DNA from 3 places in the Arthrobacter sp. KBS0703 genome. Region 3 is predicted to be linked to each of the others. Evidence: riboswitches for the same ligand, from Rfam matches in the RefSeq annotation. Region 3 holds a riboswitch; each other region holds the start of a gene.

Region 1 (2,252 bases), 3.4 Mb from region 3:
GACGGCGATTCGAAGAACACGGCCGTGGTGGGCCCCGAGAGGGCCTCGCGCCACTGGTCCAGGTCCGGTCCGTCAACGAACACCGTCTCCACGCCCCAGCGCGGCAGGATCTCGTTGAGGATCACGAAGCAGGAGCCGAACAGCGAGCGGGCCGCCACCACGCGGTCCCCGGCGGCGAGCAGCGCGCCGAGGGCGGTGAACACGGCGGACATGCCGGACGCCGTCGCAAAGCACGCTTCGGTGCCCTCCAGCAGGCGCAGACGCTCCTGGAAGGTGGCCACGGACGGGTTGCCGTAGCGGGAATAGACGAAGCGTTCGTCCTCGCCGGTGAAGGCGCGCTCGGCGGCGGCGGCGGATTCATAAACGAACCCGGAGTTCAGGAACACGGGCTCCGTGGTTTCCTGGAAGTTGGTACGGTCCAGCCCGCCGCGGACGGCCTGGGTCTCCGGGCTCCAGCCTGCGGCGTCTTGATTGAAGGTCACTTAGTTCTTTCCCACGTTCGTTGGCAGGCCGCGGTTCTTCCAGCCGTTGACGGTGCGCTCGCCGTAGCGGTCCGGCTCGCCCTCGAAACCCTCAAGGACGTTGTAGGCCGTGAAGCCGGCCTGCGTGGCGGCGATGGCGGCGGCGATGGAGCGCTGGCCCGAACGGCACAGGAAGATGAGCTCCACCGCGGTGTCCTCGGGGGCCTGCTGCTTAAGCTGCTCGATGAAGTCGCGGTTGGGGATGCCGCCGGGGAAGGTCCACTGGATGAACAGCGGGTCGTTCTCCGTGGCCTTGGTGTCCGGAATGCCGATGTGGGCCCACTCGCCCTCGGTGCGGACGTCCACCAATATGGCGCCCTGCTCCAGCTTGGCCCACGCATCCGGCGGGGTCAGGTCTCCGGCGTAGCTCATGCGTGCCCCTCGAATGCTTCGGCGTTGAGGTCGTCGTCCGAGTCCAGCCGGTCCACGGCCGTGGCCACCGCGGCGTCGGCGCTGGCGATGGCGGCGGGCAGCACAAGGGCCTGCGCCACGATCACATTGATGCCGTTGTACGCGGCGGCGGGGCTGCCGTGCAGCACGTACCCCTCCGCCAGGGCCGTGGAGATGCGCTCACAGAAGGTGCGGTCGTCCGGGCCCGTGATCAGGCGGTAGGACAGTTTTTCCTCAGGTTGGTCCTGCGGGGACGGCAGGGTTGTGCCGGCGGGGGCGTCCGTCATGACGGATCTCCTTCTCTCACGCTTGCAGCTCGAAGTGGTCGATATGCCGAGTATTCACCTGAGGCACCCCGCCGCGAAAGGGAGGGTTGCCGACCGGCCAGTCAGGGCTTGGCGCCGGTTCTCATTACTCCCCAAAAACGTAACACCGACGACGGCGGCGCGCACCGCCGTCGTCGTCATGTTGCGTAACGCATCAAACAGCAACGCGGGGTCACTTACGGCCCAATCGAGGCTGCGGAAGCGGCCGTAAGTGACCCCGCGTCGCGGTAACAATGCCGCCGCCCGGGAGGATAATGACGGGAGATGAACCACCGTAACGCCGGATGAAACCAGGCAACAGTGAACGAGTCGAACCGCAATACAGTCAGTCCCATGCTGCACTTTGGATGGTTTGTGGGCCACGGTTTCGGAGTCCAGGGCTGGGGGACGCCGGGCTACGGGATCGGATACGACTGGAAGAAACCCGCGCTGTACCAGCACGCCGTGCGGGAGTTCGAGCGGGCGGGCCTGGACCTGTTCATCATCGAGGACTCCCTCACGGTGCCGGACACGTACGGCGGCAGTGCCGAGGTGTCCCTGGCGCAGGCGTCCTTTGCCCCGAAGCACGATCCGCTCGCGCTGGTGCCGTACCTGCTGTCCGCCACGGAGCACCTCGGGATCGTGCCCACCGTCAGCGCCTCCTTCTACCCGCCGTTCACCGCGGCCCGGCTCCTGGCCACGCTGCAGCACCTCTCCAACGGGCAGCTCGGCTGGAACGTCGTGACCTCGGGCAGCGACCTGGCCGCGCAGAACTTCGGCCTGGACCAGCAGATCGAACACGACCTCCGGTACGAGAAGGCGGAGGAGTTTGTGGACGTCGTGCGGAAGCTCTGGCGCAGCTGGGCGCCGGACGCCATCGTGGAGGACGCCGGGGCCGGGATCTTCGCGGACCATACAAGGGTCCACCCCATCAACCACAGCGGCGAGTTCTTCAAGGTCCGCGGCCCGCTGAACACGGCACCGCTGCCGGAGGAGCCCGTGCTGGTGCAGGCCGGCGCCTCCCCGCGGGGCAAGG
Region 2 (2,252 bases), 1.6 Mb from region 3:
TCCATGCTCCGCGGCAGCTACCACCTGTACCAGGGGTTCGGGCCGTTCATCGGGAATGCCGTCATGGGCGTGGTGTTTGCCTGGATCTACACCAAAACCCGCCGGGTGATGCCGCTCGTCATTGCCCACGCGCTGCTGGACATCGTGGCATTCGTCGGATTCAGCCTCTTCGGCAAGGCCGTGGGCTTGGGATGAAAGTAATTCGGCCGCCATCGGTGGGTGACGTCGTTGGCACCCGCTGATGGCGGCCGAAGCGTAGGGGCAGCATGCTGCCGGGCCCGGCCACGCTGCCGGAGCCGGCGTGCTGCCGGAGGTGAAGAGGACGTCAGATGGTGACGGCGCCCGCTGCGGTTTCGAAGGTGACGGACAGGATCCCCGGCGTTCCGTGCGGAGCCACCCAATTGACGGCGACATCCTCCAGGGGCTTTTCGACCGGCTCGCCGAGCCACTCGGTGACCCGTTCAGCGGACCCGGCGATGGTGAGGCTGGACATCTTGACGTTGCTGTCATAGGCGTTGGACGGGTGAAGGGAAGGATCGCCCTCCCACTTGAGCATGTACGGAACCTGCGGATCGGCGATGAGTCCGAGGATGCCGATCTGCTTCCATACCAGCTCGCGGCCGTCCGGGAATTTGCGGTTGCCGTTGACGGCGGCCCGCCCCAGTCGCGTCTCGAACGGGGCGAGGTCGTCCACTTCGACGCACCAGCCCATCCAGCCGCCGCCGGCAGCGGACCGGGCACGGACAGCCTGCCCGAAGGGGGCCTTGTCCGACGCCGGGTGGTCCAGCACTTCCACAACTTCCAAATACTTGTGCCCCGCGAGCGGGATAATCATGTTCCGGGTCCCAAACCGGGGATGCACTCCGCCCTTCACGGCTTCGACGCCGAGGGCAGAGGAGATACGTTCGGTGGTGGCAGCCAGGCCATCGTGTTCACAGGCGTAAGAGACGTGATCCATGCGCATGCCATCATCTTGGCATTTTGTGACGGGGCTCTCAGCTAAGGGGATCCTAACCGTGGTGGGATGTCCGGATTTCGACGAAGTTCGTCATAATGCCAGGCGCGTTCAGTGGGTACTGACCGCGTCGTGGCCAGCCCCAGCCTGTACCGCGGCACGTATAACCGGCCTCGAGCACATCGATGACATCCTGGCCGATCTCGACGCCGGATTCCGGGCGGCCAAGGGCGCCTAAGGTGTGCACTCCCAAGGCCGCGGCGCGGCCGGGAGTCACACAACCGTCACAATCTTCGCGCAGGCGGCGACGTGTTTCGTAAACTTGGCCTAGGTCATGAGTGCCAGCAACAGCCCCGGCTTGCTGGCCGGCAACCCTCCTTCCGCGGCGGGGTGCCCCGGGTGAAGACCTGGCCTGCCGGTCAGTCGTCGGCAGGCAAGCGCGTAGAAGAGGTTTACCTATGACGATTTCCGTCACCCGCACCGAAGTCCCGGACGGCACTGTGCAATACGTCAACATCGGCAGCCTGGAGCTTGAAGCGGGCGGATTCCTTCCGGACGTGACCCTTGCCTACGAAACCTGGGGAACTCTGAACGAGGACGGCTCCAATGCCATCCTCGTCCAGCATGCCCTCACGGGGAGTACTCACGTCACGCGGGGGAGCGGAAATGAAGAAGGCTGGTGGGAGCAGCTGGCCGGCCCGGGTGCCCCGGCTGATACGGACCGGTTCTTCGTGGTGTCCATCAACATCGTCGGCGGCTGCTACGGATCCACGGGGCCGTCGTCGGCCGCGCCGGACGGCAAGCCGTGGGGATCACGCTTCCCGCTCGTGACGCTGCGGGATTCCACCGCGGCCGAGGCGCGGCTCGCGGACCAGCTGGGCATCAGCAGCTGGTTCGCGGTGCTGGGCGGTTCCATGGGCGGGGCCCGCGCCCTCGAGTGGGCCGTCACCTACCCGGAGCGCGTGCGCCGCTGCGGCGTTATAGCGGTAGGGGCCAACAGCACCGCCGAACAGATCGCCTTCGCCCAAGCGCAGACTCTCGCAATCAGGCAGGACCCCAACTTCAACGGCGGGGACTACTACGGCGGCCCGCTGCCCGAGGCGGGGCTGGCACTGGCCCGGCGGATCGCGCACATCACGTACCGTTCCGCCTACGAATTCGATTTCCGGTTCGGCAGGAACGCCCAGACCTCCGAGGCGCCGCTGGAGGCCGAATCCCTGGGGGTCCGCGGCCGGTACCAGGTGGAAAGCTACCTGGACCACCAGGGCAGCAAGCTTGTGCGGCGTTTTGATGCCAA
Region 3 (2,252 bases):
TCCGGCGGAGCTCGTCGATGCCCGCCAGCAGGCGCTGGGCGTCCTCGAGCCGCGAACCCACCCCGAAGCTCGCACGCAGGGAACCGGACGGGAGGCCGAGGCGCTTGAGGAGCGGGTGGGCGCAGAAGCGGCCGTCCCGGAGTCCCACGCCGTGCTCGGCGGACAGGTAAGCGGCCACCAGCCCGGCGTCGTAGCCGCCACGGAGAAGTTGACCACGCCGATCGTGTCCGTGTCCGGGTCGGTGTCGGAGAAAATCTGGTGGACGGTGACGCCGTCGATCTTCTGCAGCCCCTCGACGAGGAAGGACCGGATGGCAGCCTCATGCGCATGCCAGCGCTCCTGGTCCAGCGCCGCGACCACCTGGGTGGCCCGGGCAAGCGTGGCCGCGCCCAGGACGTTGGGGGAGCCGCCCTCGTGGCGCGCGGGGCCGGTGGCCCAGCTGACGCCGTCGAGCCTGGCCTCGCTGACGGCGCCGCCGCCGGCGAGGTGGGGTGTTCCGGCGTCGAGCCAGTCCGGCCGTCCCACCAGCACGCCGGCACCGAACGGCGCGTAGAGCTTGTGACCCGAAAAGGCGAGGTAGTCGACGTCGTCCGCTGAGATGTTGATGCGGCGGTGCGGCGCGAGCTGCGCCGCATCCACGGCGATCCTGGCGCCGAACTCGTGGGCAAGCGCCGCGAGGCGGCGGATGGGCAGGATTTCGCCGGTGACGTTGGACGCGCCGGTGACGGCCAGGAGGCTGACGTCGCCGTGCTCCAGTTCGGCGCGCAGGGCTGCGATGGTGCCCTCGATCGTTTCGGACGCCACGACGCTGCGGTGCGGCACACCCTGCCACGGCAGCAGGTTGGCGTGGTGCTCGATGTCGAGGTAAAGGACCTCCCCGGTGTGGTGGTGGTCCACGACCGGCAGGCAGCCGGCCAGCAGGTTCAGGGAATCGGTGGTGTTCCGGGTGAAGATCACAGAGTCGTCCGCGCGGCCGCCGACGAACTCGCGGACGATGTTCCGGGCTGTCTCTTATACACATCTAGATGTGTATAAGAGACAGGTGCTGATCTGCGACGCGTAGCCGGCGCCCCGGTGCACGCTGGCGTAGAAGGGCAGGATCTCGTTCAGATACGCCGAGACGACGGAAAGCGCCGGCGCGGACGCTCCGTAGTCGAGGTTGGCGTAGCGGACGTGCCCGCCTTGGATCAGCGGCGCCTGGATCTCGGCTCCGGTGACCGCGGCCAGGGGCCGGCCGGCAGCGGCAAAGCGGTCGTCAAGCAGCCCGGTGCCGGTGTTGGAAGGGAAGATTGCAGTCGTCATGGGACCTCGCTCTGACAGGACCCCTTGTGACGGGGATCCGCGCTTGCCGGGTCCGTTCCGGACCGGCCTGGTCGTCACCCGGGGCACCCCACCGCGAATGGAGGGTTGCCGGCCAGCAAACCGGGGTTTAGCGCTGGCACTCGTGACCTGTTACGAGCCTAGGACATCCCGGCTGGCGATGAAAAAGGCGGACGCGAATATTAAGCCGTTTGTTACAGAGGAGTTGAATCGCCGGAATTGCCGAATATACGACGGCGGACGCCTCCCTGAGGGGGCGCCCGCCGTCGTAATATTTTCTGCCGAAGGATCCGGAAGCGGCCTAGAGCAGATCATCCAGCTGCGGATTGAGGCGCTTGAGGACCTCAGAATGGAGGATGGAGTTCGTGGCCAGGGCGTTGCCGCCGAACGGGCCGTCGGTGCCTTCCAGCGAGGTGAAGCGGCCGCCAGCTTCCGTAACGATGGGCACCAGGGCGGCCATGTCATACAGGTTCAGTTCCGGCTCGCAGGCGATGTCGACAGCGCCTTCAGCGACCAGGCAGTACGACCAGAAATCACCGAAGGCGCGCGTCCGCCACACGTCCTCGGTAAGGCCCAGGAACTCGTCCAGGTTGCCCCGTTCCTTCCAGCCGCCGAGGCTGGAATATGACAGCGAGGCGTCCGACAGCTTTGAGACGTTGGAGACCTTGAGGCGGGTGGCGGCGGCCAGCGAACGGCCCATGTAGGCGCCTGCCCCCTTGGCGGCCCACCAGCGCTTGCCGAGTGCCGGGGCGCTGACCACGCCCACGACGGGCTCGCCCTCATCGACGAGCGCAATCAGCGTGGCCCAGACCGGAACCCCGCGGACGAAGTTCTTGGTTCCGTCGATGGGATCAATGATCCAGCGCCGGGAGCCGTGGCCGGAACTGCCGAACTCCTCGCCGAGGACGGCATCGCGGGGGCGGGAACGGGAC

The links. Region 3 has a riboswitch for S-adenosylmethionine ahead of B1A87_RS04290 (aminotransferase class V-fold PLP-dependent enzyme). Riboswitches for the same ligand answer to the same signal wherever they lie in the genome.
Region 1: another riboswitch for S-adenosylmethionine. It lies ahead of B1A87_RS19800 (DUF1737 domain-containing protein); the one in region 3 lies ahead of B1A87_RS04290 (aminotransferase class V-fold PLP-dependent enzyme).
Region 2: another riboswitch for S-adenosylmethionine. It lies ahead of B1A87_RS11680 (homoserine O-acetyltransferase); the one in region 3 lies ahead of B1A87_RS04290 (aminotransferase class V-fold PLP-dependent enzyme).

The regions. Positions count from the first base shown of each region.
Region 1 is NZ_MVDG02000001.1:4,267,468-4,269,719, forward strand. Features, by position in the region: gene B1A87_RS19790 (O-succinylhomoserine sulfhydrylase) at 1-482, opposite strand, end outside; gene B1A87_RS19795 (rhodanese-like domain-containing protein) at 483-893, opposite strand; gene B1A87_RS19800 (DUF1737 domain-containing protein) at 890-1,198, opposite strand; SAM riboswitch class IV at 1,212-1,327, opposite strand; gene B1A87_RS19805 (NtaA/DmoA family FMN-dependent monooxygenase) at 1,571-2,252, shown strand, end outside.
Region 2 is NZ_MVDG02000001.1:2,472,695-2,474,946, reverse strand. Features, by position in the region: gene B1A87_RS11695 (CPBP family intramembrane glutamic endopeptidase) at 1-195, shown strand, start outside; gene B1A87_RS11690 (VOC family protein) at 326-964, opposite strand; partial or broken gene B1A87_RS25005 (O-acetyl-L-homoserine sulfhydrolase) at 1,125-1,193, shown strand; SAM riboswitch class IV at 1,286-1,401, shown strand; gene B1A87_RS11680 (homoserine O-acetyltransferase) at 1,414-2,252, shown strand, end outside.
Region 3 is NZ_MVDG02000001.1:911,833-914,084, forward strand. Features, by position in the region: partial or broken gene B1A87_RS04290 (aminotransferase class V-fold PLP-dependent enzyme) at 1-1,302, opposite strand, end outside; SAM riboswitch class IV at 1,337-1,450, opposite strand; gene hisN (histidinol-phosphatase) at 1,622-2,252, opposite strand, start outside.